DNA from 3 places in the Pseudomonas sp. GW823-FHT02E01 genome. Region 1 is predicted to be linked to each of the others. Evidence: predicted binding sites of a transcription regulator. Region 1 holds the regulator's gene; each other region holds the start of a gene.

Region 1 (4,787 bases):
TATTACTCGCCTTCGTCGAAGAAGTTGTTGATCAACGCCACCAGCGCATCCAGCGCTTCCTGTTCCTGCTCGCCTTCTGTGCTCAAGTGGATCGTGGTGCCTTTGCCGGCGGCCAGCATCATCATCGCCATGATACTTTTGCCATCGACCATGGACTGTGGTGTACGTCCGGCCCTGATCTGGCACGGGAACTGACCTGCTACCCCAACGAATTTTGCAGAAGCGCGAGCGTGCAGACCCAGTTTATTGATGATTTCGATTTCCAGAGCAGGCATCGCGATGTGAATCCTTTAGCTGAGGTCGCGGTGGCGGACCTGGACGTTCTTCAGGGATTGTTGCAGCGTTTGCCCCAGGCGCTCGGTCAGGTAGACGGAACGGTGATGTCCGCCAGTACAGCCAATGGCAATGGTGACGTAGGCGCGGTTGCTGGCGGCAAAGCGAGGCAGCCACTTTAGCAGGTATGTGGAAATGTCCTGGAACATCTCTTCGACATCCGGCTGAGCCGCCAGGTATTCGGCAACCGGTTGATCGAGCCCGGACTGTTCGCGCAACTCCGGTTTCCAGTAAGGGTTGGGCAGGCAGCGCACATCGAACACCAGGTCGGCGTCCACCGGCATGCCGCGCTTGAAGCCGAAGGATTCCACCAGGAACGCAGTCCCCGGCTCCGGCTGATTCAACAGGCGCAGTTTGATGGCATCGCGCAGTTGATACAGGTTCAGGCTGGTAGTGTTGATCTTGAGATCGGCGAGGTCGGCAATCGGCCCGAGCAGGACGCTCTCGACGCTGATGGCTTCGGCCAGCGAGCGGTTGGCGTTGGTCAGGGGGTGACGCCGTCGGGTTTCCGAGAAGCGCTTGAGCAGTGTTTCTTCGTCGGCGTCCAGGTACAGCACATCGCACTGGATGTGGCGGGCACGGACTTCCTCGAGCAGGTCGGGGAAGCGTGACAGGTGGCTGGGCAGGTTGCGCGCGTCAATGGAAACGGCGACCAGCGGCTGCAACATCTCGGTATGAACCAGGGCGCGTTCGGCCAGCTCCGGCAGCAGGCCGGCCGGCAGGTTGTCGATGCAGTAGTAGCCGCTGTCCTCAAGAACGTCGAGGGCGGTACTTTTACCTGAGCCGGAACGGCCACTGACGATGATCAAGCGCATGATTACTGACCGTTTTGCTCGTCAAGGACAACCTGATACAGGGCTTCGTTGCTTGCAGCACTACGCAGCTTTTCGCGAACTTCCTTGCGGTCGAGCATGCTGGCGATCTGTCGCAGCAACTCAAGGTGCGCATCGGTGGCGGCTTCCGGGACCAACAGCACGAACAGCAGGTCAACCGGCGCGCCGTCGATGGCGTCGAAATCGATAGGGGCGTCCAGGTGCATCAATGCACTGATGGGCGAAACACAGCCCTTGAGACGGCAATGTGGAATAGCGATGCCATTGCCAAACCCGGTGGAGCCGAGTTTTTCACGGGCGATCAGCGCCTCGAAGACATCTTGCATCTCCAGGGCCGGCACTTCGCGGGCGATAAGATTGGCAATTTGTTCGAGGGCTTTCTTTTTACTGCCTCCCGGCACGTTCACCAGGGAACGGCCGGGGGTCAGGATACTTTCAAGTCGGATCATGGGTTGGGAGTGTTAACGACCGGTTGCGCCCTGGAGGAGGCTCTGGGTCTTTTCCTTATGCTTTTTGAGTTGTTTATCCAGCTTGTCGGTGAGTGCGTCGATCGCGGCATACATATCGGTATGTTCCGCGTTGGCGACCACTTCATTCCCGGGAATATGCAGCGTGGCTTCGATTTTCTGCTTCAGTTTTTCGACGGTCATCGTGACCTGCACATTAGTGATCTTGTCGAAATGTCGCTCCAATCGTTCGAGTTTTTCGCCGATGTAGGTGCGAAGAGGTTCGGTCACTTCCAGTTGGTGTCCACTGATGTTGACTTGCATACAGCTTCTCCTTCGTTGCCAGTGCATAAAGCGGTAGATCAGATGATCTACCACTGGAACGCTGTGGCGTGGCCCTACATCAACCGCTTGCGTTCGCTCGAAGGCGCGATCCCGAGGGATTCGCGGTACTTGGCGACGGTGCGGCGAGCCACCTGAATGCCTTGTGCCTCCAGTAAACCAGCGATCTTGCTGTCACTCAACGGCTTTTTCTGATTTTCCGCTGCAACCAGTTTTTTGATGATCGCCCGGATCGCCGTGGACGAGCATTCGCCGCCTTCGGAGGTGCTTACGTGACTGGAAAAAAAGTACTTCAGTTCATAAATGCCCCGGGGGGTGTGCATGAACTTCTGGGTGGTCACCCGTGAAATCGTCGATTCATGCATGCCGACCGCTTCGGCGATGTCATGCAGGACCAGCGGCTTCATGGCTTCGTCGCCGTACTCCAGAAAGCCGCGCTGATGCTCGACGATCTGGGTGGCAACCTTCATCAGGGTTTCATTGCGGCTTTGCAGGCTCTTGATGAACCAGCGGGCCTCCTGCAACTGATTGCGCATGAAGGTATTGTCGGCGCTGGTGTCGGCGCGGCGCACGAAACCGGCGTACTGGGCATTGACCCGCAGCCGTGGCACCGACTCCTGATTGAGCTCCACCAGCCAGCGCTCGTTGTCCTTGCGCACGATGACGTCAGGAACGACGTACTCGGCTTCGGTGGACTCGATCTGCGAGCCCGGGCGCGGGTTGAGGCTCTGGACCAGCTCGATGACCTGGCGCAGCTCATCTTCCTTGAGCTTCATGCGACGCATCAACTGGCTGTAGTCGCGGCTGCCAAGCAGGTCGATGTAATCGGTGACCAGGCGCTTGGCCTCGGCCAGCCAAGGGGTCTTGGCAGGCAGCTGGCGCAATTGCAGCAGCAGGCATTCGCCCAGGTTGCGGGCGCCGATGCCGGCGGGCTCGAATTGCTGGATGCGGTGCAGGACGGCTTCGATTTCGTCCAGTTCGATGTCCAGTTCCGGGTCGAACGCTTCGAGGATTTCCTCGAGGGTTTCGTCCAGGTAGCCCTGATTGTTGATGCAGTCGATCAGGGTCACGGCGATCAGGCGATCGGTGTCGGACATCGGGGCCAGGTTCAGTTGCCACAGCAAGTGGCTCTGCAGGCTTTCGCCGGCCGAGGTGCGGGTGGTGAAGTCCCACTCGTCATCATCATTGCTGGGCAGGCTGCTGGCGCTGGTCTGGTAAACGTCTTCCCACGCGGTGTCGACGGGGAGTTCGTTGGGGATACGCTCGTTCCAGTCACCCTCATCGAGGTTATCAACCGTCGGGGCGCTTTCCTGGTAGGAGGGCTCCTGGATGTCGGTGTTGGGCTTTTGTTCGGCGTTATCGGCCAGGGGGTCGGAATTGTCGAAGTCGTCGCCTTCTTCCTGGCGTTCGAGCATCGGATTGGACTCCAGGGCCTCCTGGATTTCCTGTTGCAGGTCCAGGGTCGACAATTGGAGCAGGCGGATGGCCTGTTGCAGCTGCGGTGTCATCGTCAGCTGCTGGCCCATTCTCAAGACTAGCGATGGTTTCATGGCAGGGGCTTAACACCTTATTCGCCGGCGCACATGCGCCATCCACTACAGGGCGCCGGGGCGCCAAACTTAAGCAAATTATATGCCTGAAACTAAAGGGTTTGCCTAGAGCGCTGTAACAATAAAAAACTATAAAGCGGTGTTGCTGCGCTGCCCTTGTCGAGGGCTGACCACGCTTGTCGGCACGGAGGCGCTGGTGAGTGGCTGCTCAGGTGCCCGGGCAACTGCCTGGGCACGGCTCAGCGCTTACAGGCGGAACTCATGGCCCAGATACACTTCCTTGACCAGGTCGTTGGCCAGGATGGTCTCTGCGTCGCCTTCGGCAATCAGTTGGCCGTCATTGACGATATAGGCGGTTTCACAGATATCCAGGGTTTCACGAACGTTGTGGTCCGTGATCAGCACGCCAATGCCCTTGGCCTTGAGGTGGTGAATGATCTGCTTGATGTCGCCGACCGAAATCGGGTCCACGCCGGCGAAGGGCTCGTCGAGGAGGATGAATTTCGGGTTGGTGGCCAGGGCGCGGGCGATTTCCACGCGACGGCGCTCACCACCGGACAGGCTCATGCCCAGGTTGTCGCGGATGTGGCTGATGTGGAATTCCTGCAGCAGGCTTTCCAGCTCCTTGCGACGACCGGCCTTGTCGAGTTCCTTGCGGGTCTCGAGGATGGCCATGATGTTGTCGGCCACCGACAGTTTGCGGAAGATCGATGCTTCCTGCGGCAAGTAGCCGATACCGGCCTTTGCGCGGCCGTGCATCGGTTGGTGGCTGACGTCCAGGTCATCGATCAGGACACGGCCCTGATCGGCTTGCACCAGGCCGACGATCATGTAGAAGCAGGTGGTCTTGCCGGCGCCGTTCGGGCCAAGCAGGCCGACGATCTGGCCGCTGTCGATGGACAGGCTGACGTCACGCACGACCTGGCGGCTCTTGTAGCTCTTGGCCAGATGCTGAGCTTTCAGAGTTGCCATTACTGGGCCTTTTTCTCGTCGGTTTTCTTCTTCGGCTGGATCACCATGTCGATACGCGGACGCGCCTCGGTGACTTTGCTGCCTGTGGCGCGACCGGCGCTGGCGAGTTTCTTGTCCGTGTCGTAGACAATTTTCTCGCCTTGGGTGACGTTGTTGTCCTTGTCGACAACTTTGGCCTTGTCGATCAGTACGACGCGATTTTGCGAAGCGTGATACTGGATCGTCACGCCCCAACCCTGGACAGGCTTGGTGTCGCCAGCCGTTTGCAATTGCTCGAAGTACGCCAGGTTGCCCACCGAGGTCACTACGTC
Region 2 (4,787 bases), on a different contig from region 1:
GCTGGACTACCTGCGCAAACTGGTGGACGAGGGCAAGAAGCCGGAAGAAGAGTTCCTGATGATGATCTCCGACATCGAGATGCCGGAGATGGACGGGTACACCCTGACGGCGGAAATCCGCAACGACCCGCGCATGCAAAAGCTTCATATCATCCTGCATACTTCGTTGTCGGGGGTTTTCAATCAGGCGATGGTCAAGAAGGTCGGTGCCGATGACTTCCTGGCCAAGTTCCGTCCTGATGACCTGGCATCCCGGGTAGTCGACCGGATCAAAGCAGCAGATATCAGCTAGGGGTTCGCACCCCTGGCAGTCAACACGATTTAAGAGGCGGCATCATTGTCTACGGGTAATTTGGATTTCGAACAGTTCCGGGTATTTCTGGAAAAAGCCTGTGGCATTTTGCTCGGTGAAAACAAGCAGTACCTGGTCTCCAGCCGTCTCAACAAACTGATGGAACAGCAAGGCATCAAGTCTTTGGGGGAACTGGTTCAGCGCATGCAGACCCAGCCGCGCAGCGGTTTGCGCGAGCAGGTGGTGGATGCCATGACCACTAACGAAACCCTGTGGTTTCGTGACACCTACCCGTTTGAAGTCTTGAAGAACAAGGTACTGCCCGAAGCGATCAAGGCCAGTCCCGGTCAGCGCCTGCGCATCTGGTCGGCAGCATGCTCGTCGGGCCAGGAACCGTATTCGCTGTCGATGTCCATCGACGAGTTCGAGCGGGTCAACATGGGCCAGTTGAGGATGGGCGTACAGATTGTTGCCACTGACCTGTCCGGTACCATGCTGAACAACTGCAAGACCGGCGAGTACGACAGCCTGGCCATCGGCCGCGGCCTGTCGCCTGAGCGCCTGCAGCGTTATTTCGACCCGAAAGGGCCGGGGCGCTGGGCGATCAAGGCGCCGATCAAGAGCCGGGTGGAATTCCGTTCCTTCAACCTGCTGGACAGCTACGCGAGCCTCGGCAAGTTCGACATCGTGTTTTGCCGCAATGTGTTGATCTACTTCTCCGCCGAGGTGAAGAAGGACATCCTGCTGCGCATCCACAGCACATTGAAGCCAGGCGGTTACCTGTTTCTCGGTGCTTCCGAAGCGTTGAACGGTTTGCCGGATCATTACCAGATGGTCCAGTGCAGCCCGGGGATCATTTACCAGGCGAAGTGAATTTGCCGGCGTCATCGAAAACGGGAGTCCTTATAGGCTCCCGTTTTTTGTGTGCTGATTTCTTGCAAACGCTGCTGACCCCTGTGGGAGCGAGCTTGCTCGCGATAGCGTCCTGACAGTCGAGTTCAACTTTCCCTGACACACCGCAATCGCGAGCAAGCTCGCTCCCACAGGGGCGGCGGTGTTCTGAAAAGGGTGAGGAGGCGGCAGAAAAGCGGCATCCGGCGGAAAACCGTTGCCGCTTTTCTGGCATTGCCATGTTGCCATGGCCTGCAAGCCCCCGGTTTCCGGGGGTTTTTGAATTGGCATGGGGCTTGCTAAGTTGATTCTACGAAAAATCAGGTCACCCGAAGGTTTCCCGACATGAGCATCAGCTTCGATAAAGCGCTCGGTATCCACGAACAAGCCCTGGGCTTCCGAGCCCAGCGTGCCGAAGTCCTGGCCAACAACATCGCCAACGCCGATACCCCGAACTACAAGGCTCGGGACCTGGACTTCTCGAAAGTGCTCGCCGAGCAGAACGAGAAAACCAAAAGCGGCACTTTCGCCTTGAACATGACCAACAGCCGTCATATCGAGGCTGAAGGCCTGGGCAATGGCGACGAGTCGTTGCTGTATCGCACGCCGATGCAACCGTCGATTGACCAGAACACCGTGGACGCCCAGTTGGAGCAGTCGAACTACGCGGAAAACGCGATCGGCTTCCAGGCCAGCTTCACCCTGCTCAACAGCAAATTCAAAGGGCTGGTGTCAGCCCTGCGCGGAGAGTAAGCCATGTCTCTATCCAGTGTTTTCAACATTGCCGGTAGCGGCATGAGTGCGCAGACCACGCGTTTGAACACCGTCGCTTCGAACATCGCCAACGCCGAAACGGTCTCGTCGAGCATCGACCAGACCTACCGTGCGCGTCACCCGGTATTCGCCACCATGTTCCAGGGCGGGCAGAGCGGCGGCAGCAATTCGCTGTTCCAGAGCCAGGACGCCGCCGGTCAGGGTGTTCAGGTGCTGGGTGTAGTCGAAGACCAGAGCAATCTTGACGCGCGCTACGAGCCGAACCATCCGGCGGCCGATGCCAAGGGTTACGTCTACTACCCGAACGTCAACGTGGTAGAGGAAATGGCCGACATGATTTCCGCGAGTCGTTCGTTCCAGACCAACGCCGAAATGATGAACACCGCCAAAACCATGATGCAGAAGGTCCTGACCCTCGGTCAGTGATAAGGGGCGCCTCAGATGAGTGTTACCGATTCCACCAGTGGTTTGAGCCTCAACGATATCCTGGCCAACTCCTCGATCAAGACCAGCACCACGACTGACGGCCTCGCGTCGGCAACCGGCAGCGCCACGGGCAACAAGGCCCTGGGCAAGGATGCATTCCTGAAATTGCTGGTTACTCAGTTGAAAAACCAGAACCCGCTGGAACCCCAGGACAACGGCGAATTCGTGGCCCAGCTGGCGCAATTCAGTAGCCTGGAAGGCATCACCACGCTCAACGATACGGTGACCGGCCTGGCCAGCAACTACAACTCGTCCCAGGCCTTGCAGGCGTCGTCGCTGGTGGGGCGTTCGGTCATCGCTCCAGGCGACAAGGCCGTGGTCGATACCACCAAGAGCCTCAGCGGCACGGTGGTCGTTCCGTCTTCGGTGGCGTCTGCCACCCTGAAGATCACCGACGCAGCCGGCAAGACAGTGCGCACCATCGATCTCGGTTCACAGAAGGCCGGCAACGCCAGCTTCATCTGGGACGGCAAGAACGATGCGGGTGAGACCGTACCTGCAGGCACCTATACCTTCGGCGCCACGACCACGATCGATGGTCAGTCCGTTGCGTTGATCACCAACCTGCCCGCGACCGTCAACAGCGTGACCATCAGCCAGACCGGCGGTGAGTTGATGCTCAATCTGGCCGGGCTGGGCAGCGTTGCTCTGTCCAAAGTACAAACCATTGGTATGTAGAGCCGACTAACACGGCATAAAGGAGTGGATGATGTCTTTTAATATCGGCCTTAGCGGTCTCTATGCAGCCAACAAACAACTGGACGTGACCGGCAACAACATCGCCAACGTCGCGACCACCGGTTTCAAATCGTCCCGTGCAGAATTCGAAGACGTGTACTCGGCGACCCGCCTGGGTACCGGCAGCAAGACCGTCGGCAACGGCGTGCGCCTGGCCAACGTTTCCCAGCAGTTCGGCCAGGGTGACGTGAGCAACACCGGCAACGTGCTCGATATGGGTATCCAGGGCAATGGTTTCTTTGTCCTGAGCAACAACGGCTCGCTGACCTATACCCGTGCCGGTACGTTCAAGACCGACAAGGAAGGCTACGTCACCAACAGCGACGGTACTGCCCGCCTGCAAGGTTACGGTGTGGACTCCAACGGCAAGATCGTCAATGGCGTGCTGACGGACCTGCGGATCGACACGTCCAACCTGGCACCGAAGTCCACCAGCACCGTGTCGTCGACGATCAACCTGAACTCGACGTCGGCAGTGATCGACCAGACGGTTGCGGCGAACAAGTTCAACCCGTCCAAAACCGAGACCTTTACCAAGTCGTTCAGTACCCCGATCTACGATACGCAGGGTAACCAGCACACCATGGATCAATACATGGTCAAGACTGGAGCGAACACGTGGGACACCTACACACTGATCGATGGCCGCAATCCGGATGGCAGTGATCCTACTGTTACCGCGCCGGTTGCTTCGACCATGTCGTTCGATTCCACCGGCAAACTGACTTCGGTCAGCACGCCAGTGACGCCACCAACCACGCCACCGACTTCGGTGATCAGCAGTGACCTGAAAATCACCAACTGGACCCCGGGCAGTGTCACCAATGGCGTCTGGACAGCCAACGGTGCCGCAGCCGATCCAGCAGGGTTGACCATCGCCATGGCCAACACTACCCAGTTCAATGCCGATACCGCGCGTTCGATTCCGGCGCAGAACGGTTACGCCACCGGCCAGATCACCAACCTGACCATCGACGGCAGCGGTGTGCTGCTGGCCAACTTCAGCAACAACCAGACCAAGCCGATCGGCCAGATTTCCCTGGCCAGCTTCACCAACGAGCAAGGCCTGCAGCCGGTAGGCGGCACCAGCTGGAAAGAAACCTACGCTTCGGGTATCCCGGGCTACGATGCGCCGGAGACCGGCACCCTGGGTTCGATCGTTTCCAACTCCCTGGAAGAGTCCAACGTCAATCTGACCAACGAACTGGTCGACCTGATCAAGGCGCAGAGCAACTACCAGGCGAACGCCAAGACCATCTCCACCCAGAGCACCATCATGCAGACCATCATTCAGATGACTTGATGCCGGTTGGCTGAACATGCTGCACAAGGAGCCCTTCGCAAGAAGGGCTTTTTTGTGCTCGCCGAAAGCCTGTAGGAGCAGCCGGTCGAGGCTCCTACAGGCAGGCAAAAGACCCGCCAGAGGCTGATCGGGGGTTTCGAGCAAGCACCTTTGGGTGCTTGCTGGCTCAGCTTATTGGCAAGCTTCGCAATCCGGCTCGTCGATGGCGCAAGCCTTTGGCACTGGAGCGGGACCTGCAGGCGCCGCCAGGACCGAGTCGTCACCGTGGTTGCCGCCGCTGGAAACCGCGTTCAGCTTGCCGGT
Region 3 (4,787 bases), on a different contig from region 1:
GGCCAGCCGGATCGGATCAGGATGGCGGCCGCGAGGTTTTCCTTGAGCGGCGCCGCACCTTGCTGCAAGCGATAGCCGCGCTGGTGCAGGCTGTGACCGGACAGGTCAAGAGACAGAATGGCTTCGCCACGATCCAGGCGCAGGTGAATGCGCAGGTCCGGGTTGAGCTTGTCGATGGACGGACGGTCGCCTTGCGGGGTGCGCAGTTTGTCGACGATGGCATCCTTGACCTTCAGCGCGCCGAAGTGGGTGTTGTCGATACCTGAGCCATGGCCGCTGAATTCGACGGCCAGGGTGCCGTCATTGAGCATGTGGTCTTGCCACTCGATGTCCAGCACGCCGTGGTACAGGTCTTCGGCGTCCTTCATTTGGAAACGCTTGAGCACCAGCAGCACGCGGTTGGCCAGGCGCGACCACAGGCACAGGCGATAAGCGGTTTCCATGGTGGCCATGCCGCGTACGGCAGAGGTGTGCTCCCGCGCTTCCTCAAGGCCAAGCCCGACGGCTTCCTCGATGAGCAGGCCTTCAAGGCCTTTTGGGCAAGTGAGGAAGAGTTCGAAACGATCGGACATGGGAATTCCAGAACCTTTAGCTAAGTGACCGGGCAACGCATTGCCGGTCCGGTTTTCAATCAGGCGCTTTTCTCGAAGAGCGCCCGCGTGGCACGAAGGTGTGCCGTTCCACCCCTGCTGCTCGGGTTAAATGAGCTTAGATGCAAGGACAGATAAAAAAGTTGATGCAACAAAATGTCATAAGTCGACCCTTCGTCGAATAGTGCTTCCCGGCAACGGGAGCCATTCTCACTAAAGGATTAAGCCCATCATCCAGCGCAGAGCCGATCATACCGGGGTTTGGCCAATAAATACGCTACAAACGCTCTGTTACTTATGGCGTTAGCACATGAACGGTTACGTCCTTATGACAAAACGATCATTCCCTCGATGTGACGCATTGGTTAGAACTCAATACAGGTTGGCGCCGCAATGACGCCAACACCTTGGCTCGTCACGCCGGCAACGAGCCCCCAACGGCAGAGTTTTTCTGCCAGACCTCAATAGAGGTCGACGCGATAAATACAGTCAACAAGTGAGGGCAACACCCTATGAGAAGACTTAAGCGTGATCCGTTGGAAAGAGCATTTTTGCGCGGATATCAATATGGCGTTGGTGGTAAATCCCGTGAGCTTTGCCCATTTACTCTACCGTCGGTACGTCAAGCCTGGATTAACGGCTGGCGAGAAGGACGCGGCGACAACTGGGACGGTATGACCGGCACTGCGGGAATCCACAGACTCAACGAACTTCACGCCGTCGGCTAATTACAGGGCAGAACACTCCGACACGACAATCTGATTTGTACTGAATTAACCATGCACGTCCCATCCGGACGGCGGGCTCCGGCCCAGGGGCTCCTTTAAAGGGGCCCTTTTTTATGCCTGCTTCACATTCAGCGACGATACCCTTGTGGCGAGGGGGCTTGCCCCCGTTGGGTCGCGAAGCGGCCCCGAAACCAATCGACTCGGTGACACCGGTAAAACACAGTGGCCGGAATTGCGGCTGCTTCGCAGCCGAACGGGGGCAAGCCCCCTCGCCACAAAAGCTCGCTAGCGTAGGGCTGCGATTGCGTCTACGGACTCACGAATCAGCGCCGGGCCTTTGTAGATGAAGCCCGAGTAGATCTGCACCAGGCTCGCGCCCGCGGTGATTTTCTCCGCTGCGTGCTTGCCTTCGGTAATACCGCCGGCAGCGATGATCGGCAGCCGACCACCCAGCTCCGATGCCAGCACTTTCACGGTGTGGGTGCTCTTGTCGCGAACCGGCGCGCCGGACAGACCACCGGCTTCTTCGCCGTGCTCCATGCCTTCGACGCCTACACGGCTCAGGGTGGTGTTAGTCGCAATGACCGCATCCATCCCGGTTTCGATCAGCGCTTGCGCAACTTGTGCGGTTTCTTCGTCGCTCATGTCCGGCGCGATCTTGATCGCCAGCGGTACATGTTTGCCATGACGCAATGCCAATTCCGCGCGGCGCTCGGCCAGATCGGCCAGCAACTGCTTGAGCGAGTCACCGAATTGCAGGCTGCGCAGGCCCGGCGTGTTCGGCGAGCTGACGTTGACCGTCACATAGCTGGCGTGGGCGTAGACCTTGTCCAGGCAGATCAGGTAGTCGTCCACGGCACGCTCGACCGGCGTATCGAAGTTCTTGCCGATGTTGATGCCCAGCACGCCCTTGTATTTGGCCGCCGCCACGCGGGCCAGCAGGTGATCGACGCCGAGGTTGTTGAACCCCATGCGATTGATGATCGCCTCGGCTTCCGGCAGACGGAACAGGCGCGGCTTCGGGTTGCCCGGCTGCGGACGCGGCGTGATGGTGCCGATTTCGACAAAACCGAAACCCAGTTGGGCGAAACCATCGATGGCCGCGCCGTTCTTGTCCAGGCCGGCGGCCAGCCCCACCGGATTCGGGAAGTCCAGGCCCATGACATTCACCGGCGTCTTCGCCGGGGCCTTGCACAGCAAGCCGTTGAGCCCAAGACGCCCGCCCGCGCCGATCAGGTCCAGGGACAGATCGTGGGAGGTTTCCGGGGAGAGTTTGAACAACAGCTGACGGGCCAGGGTGTACATGGGCGGATTTGACTCGATTGGCGGCGAATTGAGGCGGCGATTATAGCCGGGCAACGGGGTGGCAAGCGAGGCGCGTGATCAAATCAACGGATAATGGCATATGCCTTGCACCACTCTGGGCACCAGCACCCATGCCAACGACCGAATGTGTGCAAAGACAATGGCGTCGTCCCCGACCTGCTCATGCAAGAACTCGGGACGACGTTTTTTTTGCAAGGTGAACACGCGATGAACGAACCATCAGCCGGCCCTCTGGCCTGGGTCAATGGCAGCGATGCCCCGGAAAAAACCGAAATCAATCTCGGCTTCATGGCTCTGAGCGACTGCGCCTCGGTGGTTGTCGCCGCCACCCAGGGCTTCGCCCAACCCCATGGCTTGACCCTGAACCTCAAGCGTCAGTCGTCCTGGGCCAACCTGCGGGACAAACTGGTCAGCGGCGAACTCGATGCCGCCCACTGCCTCTACGGTCTGGTTTACGCCGTTCACCTGGGCATCGGTGGCGTGGCCGCGACCGACATGGCCGTGCTGATGGGCCTGAATCAGAACGGCCAGAGCATCAACCTGTCCCGTGGTTTGCAAGCGCTTGGAGTGACCAGTCCTGAAGCACTGGAACGGCACGTGCACCAAACTCGCTCAAAATTCACCTTCGCCCAGACGTTTCCAACCGGCACCCACGCCATGTGGTTGTATTACTGGCTCGCCAGCCAGGGCATTCACCCGCTGCTGGATGTCGACAGCGTGGTGGTGCCGCCGCCGCAAATGATCGCGCACCTGCGGGCCGGGCGTATCGACGGGCTCTGCGTCGGCGAACCCTGGTCCGCCAGCGCCGTGCAACAGGACCTCGGCTTCACCTTGGCGACGACCCAGACCATCTGGCCCGATCATCCGGAAAAGGTCCTGGGCTGCACCCGCGCCTTCGTCGAGCAATACCCCAACACTGCCCGCGCGTTGGTGATGGCGATTCTGGAGGCCAGTCGCTTCATCGAAGAAAGCAGCGAAAATCGTCGCAGCACCGCGCAATTGCTCAGTGCAGCGCAATACCTCGATGCGCCGCTGGAGTGCATCGAGCCGCGCCTGCTGGGCGACTATGTCGATGGTCTGGGCAATCGCTGGCAAGACCCACACGCCCTGCGCTTCCATGGTGAAGGCGAGGTCAATCTGCCGTACCTGTCCGATGGCATGTGGTTCATGACCCAGTTCCGTCGCTGGGGTTTGTTGCGCGACGACCCGGATTACCTCGCCGTGGCCCGTCAAGTCCAGCAACTAGACTTGTATCGTGAAGCGGCCAGCGCTGTAGGTGTCGCGGCACGGGGCAAGGAGATGCGCAGCAGTCAGTTGATCGACGGCAAGACCTGGGACGGTTCGGACCCGGCCGGTTATGCCCGCAGTTTCAAACTGCACGCCATGAGCGACAGCTCGCACCGATCCGCCAGCCGCTGACAGGAGACCATGAACATGCTGCGTATCCTGCTGATCAATGACACCGCTAAAAAAGTCGGGCGCCTGAAGGCCGCCCTGATCGAGGCCGGATTCGAAGTGATCGATGAATCCGGCCTGACCATCGACCTGCCCGAACGCGTCGAAACGGTGCGTCCGGATGTGATTCTGATCGATACCGAGTCACCGGGCCGCGATGTCATGGAACAAGTGGTGCTGGTGACTCGCGACCAGCCACGACCGATTGTGATGTTCACGGACGAACACGACCCCGATGTGATGCGACAGGCGATCAAGTCCGGTGTCAGCGCCTACATCGTCGAAGGCATTCACGCACAACGCCTGCAGCCGATTCTCGATGTGGCCATGGCACGTTTCGAAAGCGATCAGGCCTTGCGTGCCCAACTGCATGCCCGCGACCAGCAATTGGCCGAGCGCAAGCGCATTGAACTGGCCAAGGGACTGCTGATGAAAATGAAGGACTGCAACGAGGAAGAGGCCTACACACTGATGCGCCGCCAGGCGATGAGCCGCCAGCAGAAGCTGATTCAAGTGGCGGAGCAGATTATTGCCATGAGCGAGTTGCTCGGCTGAAGTCCAGTGACGCTTGTAAGGTCCGCCATCGCGAGCAGGCTCGCTCCCACAGGTGGTTTGTGTTCGACGCCATTCCCTTGTGGGAGCGAGCCTGCTCGCGAATGGCTGCTCGATTTCGAGTGTTGGCACAGAT

Evidence for each region. Region 1 encodes sigma-54, which starts transcription at its own class of promoters, with help from an activator protein. Its sites were predicted from a motif close to ANTGGCATNNANNTTGCTNT; they were not measured.
Region 2: flgB (flagellar basal body rod protein FlgB) is a predicted target of sigma-54. The motif match lies at 1,467-1,486, and genes of this name have one in related genera.
Region 3: AC1RDQ_RS20415 (CmpA/NrtA family ABC transporter substrate-binding protein) is a predicted target of sigma-54. The motif match lies at 2,716-2,735, and genes of this name have one in related genera.

Annotation. Positions count from the first base shown of each region.
Region 1 is NZ_JBXAJS010000017.1:21,795-26,581, reverse strand. Features, by position in the region: gene AC1RDQ_RS27585 (HPr family phosphocarrier protein) at 3-275, opposite strand; gene rapZ (RNase adapter RapZ) at 291-1,148, opposite strand; gene ptsN (PTS IIA-like nitrogen regulatory protein PtsN) at 1,151-1,615, opposite strand; gene hpf (ribosome hibernation-promoting factor, HPF/YfiA family) at 1,628-1,936, opposite strand; gene AC1RDQ_RS27565 (RNA polymerase factor sigma-54) at 2,011-3,504, opposite strand; gene lptB (LPS export ABC transporter ATP-binding protein) at 3,751-4,476, opposite strand; gene lptA (lipopolysaccharide transport periplasmic protein LptA) at 4,476-4,787, opposite strand, start outside.
Region 2 is NZ_JBXAJS010000005.1:62,130-66,916, reverse strand. Features, by position in the region: gene AC1RDQ_RS13285 (chemotaxis protein CheV) at 1-292, shown strand, start outside; gene cheR (protein-glutamate O-methyltransferase CheR) at 338-1,165, shown strand; gene flgB (flagellar basal body rod protein FlgB) at 1,529-1,936, shown strand; gene flgC (flagellar basal body rod protein FlgC) at 1,940-2,383, shown strand; gene flgD (flagellar hook assembly protein FlgD) at 2,399-3,121, shown strand; gene flgE (flagellar hook protein FlgE) at 3,153-4,484, shown strand; gene AC1RDQ_RS13255 (ribonucleoside-diphosphate reductase subunit alpha) at 4,656-4,787, opposite strand, start outside.
Region 3 is NZ_JBXAJS010000008.1:194,410-199,196, forward strand. Features, by position in the region: gene rlmKL (bifunctional 23S rRNA (guanine(2069)-N(7))-methyltransferase RlmK/23S rRNA (guanine(2445)-N(2))-methyltransferase RlmL) at 1-572, opposite strand, end outside; gene rmf (ribosome modulation factor) at 1,103-1,318, shown strand; gene AC1RDQ_RS20410 (quinone-dependent dihydroorotate dehydrogenase) at 1,604-2,623, opposite strand; gene AC1RDQ_RS20415 (CmpA/NrtA family ABC transporter substrate-binding protein) at 2,852-4,063, shown strand; gene AC1RDQ_RS20420 (ANTAR domain-containing response regulator) at 4,079-4,654, shown strand.